DNA from 3 places in the Savagea faecisuis genome. Region 1 is predicted to be linked to each of the others. Evidence: riboswitches for the same ligand, from Rfam matches in the RefSeq annotation. Region 1 holds a riboswitch; each other region holds the start of a gene.
What was found. A riboswitch is a leader RNA that binds a small molecule or an ion and turns the genes downstream of it on or off. The one in region 1 is predicted to bind S-adenosylmethionine.
Positions count from the first base shown of each region.

Region 1 (4,290 bases):
TCAACCATGCACTTTACACTTGACAAATCGAAACTACGTGAAATAGTACACATATTTTATAGTTGCTATATGTGTAAAGACGTAATATATTGTTTATCAGACGGCGTCATGAACACGAAACATGAAAAAATTCCGTCGATCCCTTTAAACATTTTTCGTTTAAAGGAGTAATGGAATGGGGGATTCCAATGGGACAACAATTCAAAAACTCTTTAGAAATGCACGGACGTTTTCACGGAAAGATGGAAACAGTATCGAAAGTATCTCTTTCCAATCGTCACGATTTAAGTTTGGCGTATTCACCAGGGGTCGCTGAGCCGAGTATGGCGATTTTTGAAAATCCACAATCGGTATATGACTACACGATCAAAGGGAACTTAGTAGGGGTCGTAACAGATGGAACAGCAGTGCTCGGGCTCGGCGATATCGGTCCAGAAGCATCTATGCCTGTCATGGAGGGGAAAGCTTTACTATTAAAGCAGTTCGCTCATATCGATGCATTTCCAATTGCTTTAAATACAAAAAGTGTGGATGAAATTGTCGCAACTGTGAAAGCGATGGAACCAACATTTGGCGCAATTAACTTAGAAGATATTTCAGCTCCGCGTTGCTTCGAAATTGAAGATCGTTTAAAAGAAGAATGTAACATTCCGATTTTCCACGACGATCAACACGGGACGGCAATCGTCGTCGCAGCTGGCTTATTAAATGCTTTAAAACTCGTCGATAAAAAAGAGGAAGATGTGAAAATTGTCGTCAACGGAGCTGGTGCAGCAGGTGTTGCGATCGTCCGTTTATTGCTCGACTTAAACTTCCACAACATTATCGTCTGTGATTCACAAGGAATTATTTACGAGGGTCGCGAACATTCGATGAACCCGATTAAACATAAAATCGCGCGTCAAACGAACCGCAAATTGTTACAAGGAACACTTCAAGACGCGATGAAAGGTTCTGATATTTTCATCGGAGTATCGGTCGCAAACTTATTAACGAAACCGTTAATTGATTCAATGAACGAAGATCCGATTATTTTCGGTCTCGCAAATCCGAATCCAGAAATTTCACCTGATCTTGCGAAAGAATACGGCGTGCGTGTCATCGCGACAGGTCGCTCGGATCACCCGAACCAAGTGAATAACGTACTCGCTTTCCCTGGAATTTTCCGCGGGGCACTCGACGTACGTGCAACAGAAATTAACGATGCGATGAAACGTGCAGCAGTTTATGCGATTTCTTCTCTCATTCATGAAGATGATTTAACGGAAGAATATATCATTCCAGATCCATTCGATGCACGTGTCGTTCAAGCTGTTGCAGAAGCAGTCCGCAACGCTGCGATTGAAACAGGAGTGAGCAAACTTCAACAATGCCGCGTCATGTACGCAACGAAATAAACATCATTTGAAAACTGTACATCCTATATGAGAGCGTTGCAAAGCTTTCGTTTTCATAACTCAATACTCTTTCAAACAACAATAAGGCACTTTCTATTCGTTTTCGAATGGAAAGTGCCTTATTTCTTGTCAATACTCTTTTATAGTACGAAGAGAAAAGGATGTTAGAACGAATTTTCGCTCCAACATCCCTCGCATAGACTGCTCTTTTCTTATTCCCACTGATACGGTGTTTCTTGATAAACGTAGTAGTTCAACCAATTCGAAAAAATTAAATGCGTATGCGAGCGCCACGTATTGAGCGGCACTTGCGTCGGGTCATCATTCGGGAAGTAATGTTTCGGCATCGGTGCATCTGGACCTTTCGCTAAATCACGCTCATACTCGTCTTTCAATGTCGTCGCATCATACTCTAAATGCCCTGTCATCATTAAATGACGTTTATCTTTCGATGCGATTAAAAACGCCCCTGCTTCTTCACTCGTCGCTAACAATTTCAATTCAGGATGATTAAGAATATCGTCTTCCTTTACGTCTGTATAGCGTGAATGAGGTGCTTTAAAGACGTCGTTAAATCCGCGCACGATATCTTCCGTCGGATCGATTAACGTATGATCAAACACACCTGTACATTTCCCGGGTAATTCGTGTTTATCGATATCGTAAAAATGGTACAGTGCCGCTTGTGCTCCCCAGCAAATGTTAAACAAACTCGTCACATTTGTTTTTGACCATTCATAAATTTCCGTCAATTCTTCCCAATATTGAACATCTTCAAATTCCATCAATTCAATCGGAGCTCCCGTAATGATCATCCCGTCAAATTTACGGTCTTTAATTTCATCAAACACATTGTAAAACGTATCTAAATGCGTTTTGCTGACATTTTTCGATTCATACGTCGCGGTCGTTAAAAATGTCACATTCACTTGTAGTGGCGTATTCCCTAATAAGCGCAATAATTGAAGTTCTGTCTTTTCTTTTTCTGGCATTAAATTGAGTAGTAAAATATTTAACGGGCGAATATCTTGGGTGAATGCTCGTTCTTCATCCATCACGAAAATTTTCTCCTGTAATAACTTCTCACGAGCAGGCAATGCTTTCGGTATTGTAATTGGCATAATTTTCTCCTCCTTATGTAAAAAACTCCCTTACAATGTAAGAGAGTTTTCGTTCTCTTATCGGTCGGATTGCTCCGTAAGGAATTAGCACCTTGCATTCTGTAGGTTGCTGAAGCGTCAACGGGCCTCGTCCCTCGACTTCTCTTGATAAGACTTATTTGATTTGGTACTCATTATACCAGTTCCTAAACTGTTATCCTAGTGTTCGGCTCACTTTTGATCGACGTAAAATTTATCCAATGTGAACCCGCGACCGATAATTTCTGAAGCGTTCAAAAAGACGACAAAAGAACCTGGTTCGTTCAATTGAATGAGCTTTTTTAAATAGACCGCTTCCGATTGTTCAACAACAGATAAAATCATCGTTTTCTCTTCATTCGTGTAGCCTCCGATAGAATCAACCTTCGTAAAGCCCCGATCGATTTCAGACTGAATGATTTGTTCTACACGCTCTGGCTCTTCTGTAATGATGAGCGCTAATTTCGTTGGGGACGTCTGCAATTGCACGAAATCAATTACTTTACTCGTCACATAAATACTCATTAACGCATACAATGCCAATTCAAAGTCAAAGACGAATGCTGACGTAATGACGACTGCTCCGTCGACAATGAGTTGCGAAAAGCCACTGGAGATTCGCGTATAACGCTTTAAAATTTGCGCGATGAGCGCTGTACCTCCAGTCGATCCGTTTCCACGGTAGACGATTCCGAGACCTACTCCGAGTAAAATTCCTCCGTAAATCGCACTCAACAACGGATTGTCCATCTCCAAATGCCAACCATCCGTTAAATAGATGACGAAAGGTAAAAATACCGTACCGACAATCGTTTTAATACTGAAATCTCGACCGACTAAAACGATGGCTAAAATAAGGAGAGGAACGTTAATAATCCATTGGACGTATGCAGGATTGAATTGATACATTTCATATAAAATCGTACTAATTCCCGATACGCCACCTGCCGCAATGCGACCTGGCAATAGAAAAATGTTAAATGCTAGACCAACAAGGGTTGAACCGATTAAAATAAGAGCATAGTCTAACCACGGGTTGGATTGTAATTGTTTCAGTTTCACTGAATTCCCTCCTTATCTATCCTTTCTATTCTAACAAAATAATGTTTTTGAAACGATATGTTTTCATAATGTTTATCTGACCATTTTTTAGGGAAATACTTGACTAATGATACATTTAGAAGGAGATGGAAATTATGCGTAGTTTAGGTATTGTAAGAAAAGTAGACCATTTAGGGCGAATTGTCATCCCTAAAGAATTGCGAACTTCTTTACATTTAACGAAAGGTGTACCGATGGAAATTTTCGTAGAAGAAGATAAAGTCATTTTACGAAAATATGAAGTCGATGAAGCTTGCGTATTAACAGGGGAAATTACACCAGACAATTTCGAGCTTTCCAATGGTATGTACTTAAGTCCTCGCGGCGCTCAAATGTTAATGGATGAAATAAAAAATAAAATCTCAAAATGATGAAAAGCGACTCACCTCGTACAAGGTGAGTCGCTTTTATTTTATTCTGCGTCTTCTTCTAACTCTACTTCTAAACCTTCTTCATCGTCTTCTGTTTCCACAACAGGTAATACTTTTTCTGTCGTACGTGGATTTGCCTCGATATAGTCGTGTAAGTAACTTTCACGCAATTCGTGACGCATCCAACCCATGAACACTAAAATAATGACGAACGTAATGATCACAGCGTTGAAATTGCCTTTCGAATCTGTTTTGCCGAGTTTGTATAAGAAGAATAACAAT
Region 1 covers NZ_JBHTJF010000022.1:13,182-17,471, reverse strand. The annotation lists gene ACFQ0V_RS04825 (NAD(P)-dependent malic enzyme) at 189-1,397, shown strand; gene metA (homoserine O-acetyltransferase MetA) at 1,610-2,518, opposite strand; SAM riboswitch class I at 2,573-2,672, opposite strand; gene ACFQ0V_RS04815 (YitT family protein) at 2,729-3,592, opposite strand; gene ACFQ0V_RS04810 (AbrB/MazE/SpoVT family DNA-binding domain-containing protein) at 3,733-4,008, shown strand; gene ACFQ0V_RS04805 (cytochrome ubiquinol oxidase subunit I) at 4,050-4,290, opposite strand, start outside.

Region 2 (4,290 bases), 440 kb from region 1:
CTGCTTCATAGACGATATACCCATCTTCTATTAATAATTGGAGCACAGAACCGTAAATCGTTTGTAAAGATTGTCCGAACTTCTTTTCGAAGTGTGTAGAAGAGACACCTTTTCTCGTACGCAAACCGAGAAACATTTCTTCTTCCATACGCTCCTCTAAAGTTACTTGATGCGTATCTTTTACAGGACGTTCTCCCGCTTCCACCGCTTTTAAATAATGAGTGAGCGGTCCAATATTTGAATAGCGTTCCCCGTCGAGATAACCATGCGCTCCCGCTCCGACTCCTCCATATTCGTCATTTTCCCAATAAATTAAATTGTGAATCGATTCCGCTCCAGGACGCGCGAAATTGCTCACTTCATATTGTATACGTCCGGCACGCTCCATTTGTTCCATCACATACGTAAACATTTCTCCTTCTACTGAAGCATCGACGAGTTTTAATTGATCATTATTTTTTAAATTGTAAAAACGAGTTTTCGGTTCAATGATTAAGCTGTAGGCAGAATAATGCGGAAGATCTAAGGCGAGAGCGCGTCGAACCGTTTCTTTCCAGTCGTCCATCGTCTGTTCAGGCAGCGCATAAATTAAATCGATACTTATGTTTTCAAAACCGACTTCGCGCGCTGTTTGAATCACTTCTTCCACGTGATGTGCGCTATGTGTCCGGCCGATTTTTTTCAATAATTCATCGTTGAAACTTTGCACACCGATACTTAAACGATGCACACCACGCGCGTATAATAATTGTAATTTTTCACGCGTCAATTCATCCGGATTCGCTTCAATCGTATATTCGCGCAACGTCTTTGGATCGACGACACGCTCAATCAATGTGAGTAGCCGGTCCAATTGTTCAACCGTTAAAGCGGTAGGCGTTCCTCCTCCGATAAATACCGTCTCGAGTTCCCCCGCATACTTCGCATATTGCTGCAATTCTACACCGAGCGCTTCAATATATGCATCGACCGGTTGGTTCGCATAAAATACTTTATTAAAATCACAATAAAAACAAATTTGATGACAAAATGGGATATGAATATACAATCCTCTCATGTCCATCCCTCCAATCCATGCAAAAAAGAGGGCAAGAAGCGCCCTCTTTTCACATTTCGTTCTTTAATTGTAGTCGATTTTTAATATTTGTACAAATTAAAATGGTGTCATATCGTACGTAATTCGAATCTCTTGAATGTCACCACGTTGATGTTTTGCATAAATTTCGTCAATCGTTGGCTTTGGCCATGCGATTTGCATATTTTTTTCATTATCAACACGGATGCGGTATTCTTCTCCTTCTGGCTCAACTGATAAATACGCCATAAGTTGTTCCGCATCATTTGCTTGTAATGTTTCGTCCCATTGTGCGATATAATAGTTTAAACGAACGACTTCATCATCCACGATGAAAAAAGTCACCGGAATCGTATCTAATTCGTAATTCCATTGATGCAATGTAATTTGTTGACCGTTCGAAGGTGTCGTCCAAGCGACCTCTTCTTTCTGTAATGGTTCTCCTAATGCATCGACGAGTTGTTGTTCAGTCATGCGATTGTATTGCTCGATCGTCGTAATTGGTTCGACGTCTACACTTTCTTCTGAAGCCGATTCATTTGAACAGCCTACTAATGTCAATAGTGCTACAAAACAGAGCACGAATAATCGTTTTCTCATCCAACTCCTCCAATATTGTTCAATTACACGAATCTTAAAGGAGAAATGTGAAAAGTGTACGAAATTCAGTTCACAACTTAACGAACATCATCGATTGAAAGGAGTATGTTCCTTGAAAAAAAGTATAGGATTACTTACTGTTTTAACATTGATTGGACTGCTATTTTATTTCAATACGACGCGTTCTCCATTCCCAGAATACGAGAGGCGCTTCAATGTCCATTTACCTAAAAATTATACGACCGAGCAAATCGTTCATTTCGAAAAAGCGCCCTTTCAAATAATCGCTGTCTACTCGTATGACGAAGACGTTTCGTTTCCGTCCTTATTTTCTACGCTAGATGCGGAAGGTGTGACAGATGCAAATTTTCATATCGATGCCGTTTTAACACAAATTCCTACGTTCTTTACGATCGAAGCGGAAGTAGGCGATGTGTATGAACATTTGCAACACGACCGGTATGAGCATTTGATCGCGCTTTATAAAAAAGAAGAACGTCGGCTTTACGTGATTGTGTCGACTTAATCATTCGCTACAGCACCGAAACAATCGACACGTTGAATCGTCGAGCGTTTATAATAATGGATTTGACCGTCGTCTAACTCGACTTCCAACCATTCATCTTTTTGCGTTTGCCACGCTTTCCAAAACGCGCTCGCATGGTCACCGTATAAAATATCCGTGCGAAAGGCTCCGAAATAAATTTTAAGGAGTTCCACCTGCTCTGCTATTTCTTCTACTCGTGTCTCAATTTCTCGTTGTTCTACATATGTTGTCATAGTAAAAACCTCTCTTTCCGTTGTAGGAAGAGAGGTTGATAGTATTTCAGCGCACTCTTCCTCATCTCTCAAGCTAAGCTTGCTGGAATTAGCACCGTTCCCTTTCATAGGTGGTTGCCGCAGGATCGTAGGACCAGTTCCTCCCCTGCTCTTGATAAGGAATTTCATTTAATTAACTACATCTTAAAATAGTTTGAATACTTTGTCAAGAGTAGTCTTCCTACAAAACACAAGAAACATTGATAGTAAAGCGTTTTTGTTTGAAAATAAAAAAATGTCTTTCTGGAGGGAACAAATTCAAACAAAAAAATCCCCTCACGCAATATGCGGAGGGGAACATCGATTTAATCTTCATCCATTTTCAAGACAGCCATGAATGCTTCTTGAGGGATCTCGACAGAACCGACTTGTTTCATTCGTTTCTTACCTTCTTTTTGTTTTTCTAACAATTTACGCTTACGTGAAATGTCACCACCGTAACATTTTGCTAAGACGTTTTTACCGAGGGATTTAATCGTCGAGCGTGCGACGATTTTTTGTCCGATTGCCGCTTGGACAGGCACTTCGAATTGTTGACGTGGGATGAGTTCGCGCAATTTTTCAACGATTGCTTTTCCGCGCTCGTAGCTGAAGTCACGGTGTACGATGAAGCTCAATGCGTCGACTTTTTCCCCGTTTAATAAAATATCCATCTTCACAAGTTTAGAAGGTTTGTATCCGATCATTTCATAGTCTAACGATGCGTACCCTTTCGTTTGTGATTTCAATTGATCGAAGAAGTCGTAAACAATTTCTGCGAGCGGTAATTCATAAATGACGTTGACACGTGTTGCATCTAAATAATCCATCGTCATGAAGTTTCCGCGTTTTTGTTGGCAAAGTTCCATTACAGCGCCGACATACGTTTCTGGAACCATAATCGATGCTTTCACATATGGTTCTTCCACATAGTCTACTTTTTGTTGTTCTGGCATGAATGATGGGTTATCGACTTTCAATTGTTCGCCGTCTGTTGTGACAACATTGTAAATAACAGATGGTGCTGTCGTAATGAGGTCGATGCCGAATTCACGCTCAATACGCTCTTGAATAATTTCCATATGGAGCAAACCTAAAAATCCACAGCGATATCCAAAACCGAGCGCTTGTGACGTTTCCGCTTCATATTCTAATGCTGAGTCGTTTAACTCTAATTTTTCTAGCGCTTCACGCAAATCGACATATTTTGACGTATCGATCGGATATAGTCCACAGAAGACCATCGGATTCATACGACGGTATCCGTCTAGCGGTTCTTCTGTCGGGTTTTCAACATGTGTGACAGTATCCCCGACTTGTGTATCTCCGACATTTTTGATCGCCGCCGATAAATATCCGACGTCTCCTACTGTCAATTCATCGCGATTTGTCGCATGCGGTGTGAAGACCCCCGTTTCAACGACTTCGAACTCTTTGCCTGTCGCCATCATGCGGATTTTATCTCCTGGTTTCACCGTTCCGTCGATGATTCGTAAATATACGATAACCCCTTTATACGGGTCATAGTGCGAGTCGAAAATTAAGCCTTTTAACGGTGCGGCAGGGTCGCCTTGTGGGGCTGGAACCTTTTCAACAACTTGTTCTAAAATATCTTCAATTCCGATGCCTGCTTTCGCTGATGCAAGAACCGCTTCCGATGCGTCAAGTCCGATAACATCTTCCACTTCTTGCTTCACGCGCTCCGGGTCTGCTGCAGGTAAATCAATCTTGTTGATGACGGGCAAAATTTCTAAATCGTTATCAAGCGCTAAATAAACGTTCGCCAACGTTTGTGCTTCGATCCCTTGCGCCGCGTC
Region 2 covers NZ_JBHTJF010000022.1:457,438-461,727, reverse strand. The annotation lists gene hemW (radical SAM family heme chaperone HemW) at 1-1,057, opposite strand, end outside; gene ACFQ0V_RS07095 (hypothetical protein) at 1,154-1,675, opposite strand; gene ACFQ0V_RS07090 (hypothetical protein) at 1,788-2,201, shown strand; gene ACFQ0V_RS07085 (hypothetical protein) at 2,198-2,455, opposite strand; SAM riboswitch class I at 2,514-2,616, opposite strand; gene lepA (translation elongation factor 4) at 2,800-4,290, opposite strand, start outside.
Region 2: another riboswitch for S-adenosylmethionine. It lies ahead of ACFQ0V_RS07085 (hypothetical protein); the one in region 1 lies ahead of metA (homoserine O-acetyltransferase MetA).

Region 3 (4,290 bases), on a different contig from region 1:
CATTGTCGGAGCTTTATTAGTTGCAGTGGGGTTAAACTTCTTCCTCATTAATGCCAACGTCTACTCAAGTGGGTTCGCTGGTGTCGCACAATTGATTTCCACCGTCGCTCAACAGTTTTTAGGCCTCAACTGGGGAACCGGTGTTTTACTCCTTTTTCTCAACATTCCTGTATTAATTTTAGGCTGGTTTAAAGTAGGAAAAGGATTTACGATTTATAGTATTATTTCGGTCGGCTTTACGACATTCTTTCTAGAAATACTTCCTGTCATTTCTTTAACAGATGATATCATTTTAAATGCGGTAGCAGGAGGAACGTTAATCGGAGTCGGTATTGGAATTACGATGAAATTAGGTGCTTCTACAGGAGGTATGGATATCGTCGTCATGCTTCTCGCGCGCATTAAAGATCGCCCTGTCGGCATTTACTTTTTTGCGATGAACGCGGTCATCGTCTTCTGTGCGGGTCTGTTATTCGAACCAGCTAACGCATTGTATACGATGGTCGGCTTGTACTTAACGTCTAAAGTGATCGATGCGATTCATACGAGCCACGAAAAACTTACGGTCTTCATCATTACCGAAAATGGCGAAGCGTTACAAAAGGCCATTCATGAACGGATGGTGCGTGGTATTACGGTCATGCCTGCGATGGGTGCATATACGAAACGAGAAAAAGATATGCTGTATCTCGTCGTCACACGTTACGAGCTTTATGACTTAGAACAAATTATTAAAGAAATCGACCCGTTCGCTTTCACGAACGTCGTGCAAACGGTCAATGTGTTCGGCTTCTTCCGAAAAGAAGGCGAAAGCTTGCAAGAAATGGAAGCGAGACGATACGCTCAAAGCTAAAAAAGCGCTACGACTTTTACAGTCGCAGCGCTTTTCTTTTATTTCGATGTCGCTTTTTCGATCGCTTGATCTAAATCAGCGATAATGTCTTCAACCGATTCTAAACCGATTGATAAACGAATTAACTCTTCTGGGACTCCTGCTTTTTTCAAATCTTCTTCTGATAATTGTTGGTGAGTTGTCGAAGCTGGGTGAATGATCAATGACTTCGCATCTCCAACGTTTGCTACGTGTGAGAAGATTTCCACGTTATCGATGACGTCACGTCCTGCATCACGTCCTCCTTTAATACCGAAGACGACGATTGAACCGTAACCGTTTTTCAAATATTTTTTCGCTAAGTCATGAGATGGGTGATCTTCAAGACCTGGATATGTGACCCACTCGACTTGCGGATGGTTTTGTAAGTGCTTCGCTACTTTCAATGCGTTTTCGTTATGACGGTCAACGCGTAAGTGTAACGTTTCAAGACCTTGTAAGAAGTTGAATGCACTATCAGGATCGAGCGCTGGACCGAAGTCACGCAACAATTGAACGCGCAATTTCGTTGCAAATGCCGCTTGCGGTACGTCTACACCGTAACGAATGCCGTGATATGACTCATCCGGCTCTGTGAAGTAAGGGAAACGTCCTTGCGTCCAGTCAAATTTCCCTGCGTCTACAACGACACCACCGATTGTCGTACCGTGTCCACCGATCAATTTTGTCGCTGAATGGATGACGACGTCCGCTCCGTGCTCAATCGGATTCAAGCCGTATGGTGAAGGGAATGTATTGTCTACGAGCAATGGTAAGCCATTGTCATGTGCGATTTTTGCAATCGCTTCGATATCGAGAACGTGAAGCCCTGGATTACCGATCGTTTCAGCGAAAATTGCACGCGTCTTATCTGTAATTGCCGCTTCATACGCTTTCGGGTCCGTAACGTCCACTAATTTCACTGTAATGCCGTAGCGTGGAAGTGTCGTCGTGAATAAGTTATATGTACCTCCGTACAAGTTGCTCGCTGCGATAATTTCGTCTCCTGCACTCGCAATATTTAAAATTGAAAATGCGATAGCTGCCATTCCTGAAGAAAGAGCAACCGCTGCTGTTCCACCTTCTGCCTGTGCAACGCGGTCTTCAAAGACGCCCACTGTTGGGTTCATAATACGTGTATAAATGTTACCCGTTTCTTTTAAAGCGAATAAGTCTTGTGCGTGTTGTGAGTTTTTAAATACGTAAGATGTCGTGCGGTGAATAGGAACAGCAAGTGATCCTGTATTCGGGTCTGGTTCTTGTCCTGCGTGAAGTAAAATTGTTTCTTTGCCATAATTTTTTGTCATTGAAATTCCCTCCTAGTCATTGATGGAACGAGCTTTGGGGAGATTCAATCTAAATTGAAAACCCCCTTCTCAAAATAAGAAGAGGGTTGTAAGTTCTGTTCGCCTCCCCTTATCTTCCAGGTAGTCAAACCTGTAGGAAGTAGCACCTTTGTGAAATTTCACCGGTTGCCGGGCATCATAGGGCCTAGTCCCTCCGCCTCTCTGGATAAGAGTGTTGTTATGTCGTTTTCCATCTTGTGACATAGTATATAATTAAACCTTTTCGAAAGTCAAGAGAAATTATAAAATATTTAGAATATTGTTTTTTATTCACGTTTGAAGGCCTTATTTAGTATACTGAAAAGAAAAAGGAGGCGATTTTAATGCTTCTATGGAGTAGTATTGCGATTGTCCTCGGTTATTTATTCGGTTCCTTACACGGCTCAATCTTGGCAAGTCGCTTATCTGGGCGCAACTTAAAAGAACTCGGAACGAAAAATGCAGGCGCTTCAAATGCCTTTATCGAACTCGGAAAAGGATACGGCATATTAGTTGCTGTCGTCGATATCGCGAAAGGAGCGATTGCGATTGGGGTTATCGCATGGTTACTTCAGCAATTTTCGACTATTGAGACAGATTCATTATTTTTCTTTTATACACTCACTGGAACATTTGCCGTCATCGGTCATAACTTTTCCGTATGGATGAAATTTAACGGCGGAAAAGGAACGGCGACGATGATCGGTATGATGCTCGCTCTCGATTGGCATTGGGGGTTGTTTGCACTCGTCGCATTCCTCATCATTACGTGGTTAACTGACTATATCGTGATCGGTGGACTCATGTTGTATCTCGTTTTAATTGTCGAAACGTTAACGAAGCATTCCGTCCTAAGCTTTTGGGTCGCGCTCGGGCTGTTAGTCGTGATGATTTATCAACACCGAGAAAACTTTGAACGCATCCACTTAAAAACAGAAAAGCGCGTATCTGCTGCTTTTCGCTCGAAATAGAAATGGTCCGCCTCACGAATTTCGTGGGCGGACTTTTTTTAAGAGTGGTGAACCGCGCAACGGTTCGGACCAATCTCCAACTCTTGCCATTCTTCAATTGACGCTTCTTCCATACCGCGATTCAATTCTACAATACGTTCAAAGTTCGGTGGCTTCACAGAACTTGCTGAACGTTCTACTTGCGATAAAAATTCTTCTTTTGACGCTTCAAACATTTTCTCATTTTGCTGACGAATGGCACCTAACGTATTTCCGATGTAGCGACTTTCGTTCAACTCGGTTTTTAAATCGGCATAATGTCCCGGTAAGACGATGACATCATCTGCAATTTGAGCGACTTTCGATTGAACGGTATCGAATAAATCTTCCGCCCATTCGCGCACTTTATTCCCTAAATCTGGGCGACCGAGACCACTAACGAAAATCGTATCTCCCGAAAAGAGCAAGCGATCATTGACGAAAAATGAGACGCTTCCCGGTGTATGTCCAGGTGTTTTCACTGCGAGCACTTCTAACTTCACTTGCTCAAAGCGAATTTCATCATGATTTTCTAAAGGTTCAAAGTCGAACACTGCTCCTTCGCTTTTCATAATGTAATATTGTGCACCTGTTTCGTTTGCTAACATGCGCCCTCCTGAAATGTGGTCCGCATGTAAATGCGAGTCAACGATATGTGTAATGCGAGCACCGTGCTCTTTCGCAAAGTTTACATATACGTCTGTAAATCGTGCTGGGTCGACGACGAGTGCTTCCTCTCCTGAAATGACCATGTATGAGAGACAACCTTTTCCGATACGGATAAACTGGTAAACATCGACATCCTCATCTTCGTACACTTTAACAGGAGCTAACTCTTCACTCCACGTCTGCATACCACCTTGTAAATAAGAAACATCATACCCGAGCGGTTCAAGCAATTCCGCAGCGTACACGGACGAAATTTCTTTCGCGCATACGACTAGAATCGGACGGTCTTTCGGAAGTTCTTCAATATGTGCCTCCGGATTTTCTTTCATCTCACTGTAAGGTACGTTGTACGAACATACTTCTGGACCTTCTATTTTCCAATCAGCGAACGCATCGCGCGAGCGCACGTCTAATACGCAAATCTCTTCTCTATTTA
Region 3 covers NZ_JBHTJF010000001.1:43,121-47,410, reverse strand. The annotation lists gene ACFQ0V_RS00250 (YitT family protein) at 1-853, shown strand, start outside; gene ACFQ0V_RS00245 (O-acetylhomoserine aminocarboxypropyltransferase/cysteine synthase family protein) at 892-2,178, opposite strand; SAM riboswitch class I at 2,285-2,390, opposite strand; gene ACFQ0V_RS00240 (glycerol-3-phosphate acyltransferase) at 2,541-3,167, shown strand; gene ACFQ0V_RS00235 (MBL fold metallo-hydrolase) at 3,206-4,290, opposite strand, start outside.
Region 3: another riboswitch for S-adenosylmethionine. It lies ahead of ACFQ0V_RS00245 (O-acetylhomoserine aminocarboxypropyltransferase/cysteine synthase family protein); the one in region 1 lies ahead of metA (homoserine O-acetyltransferase MetA).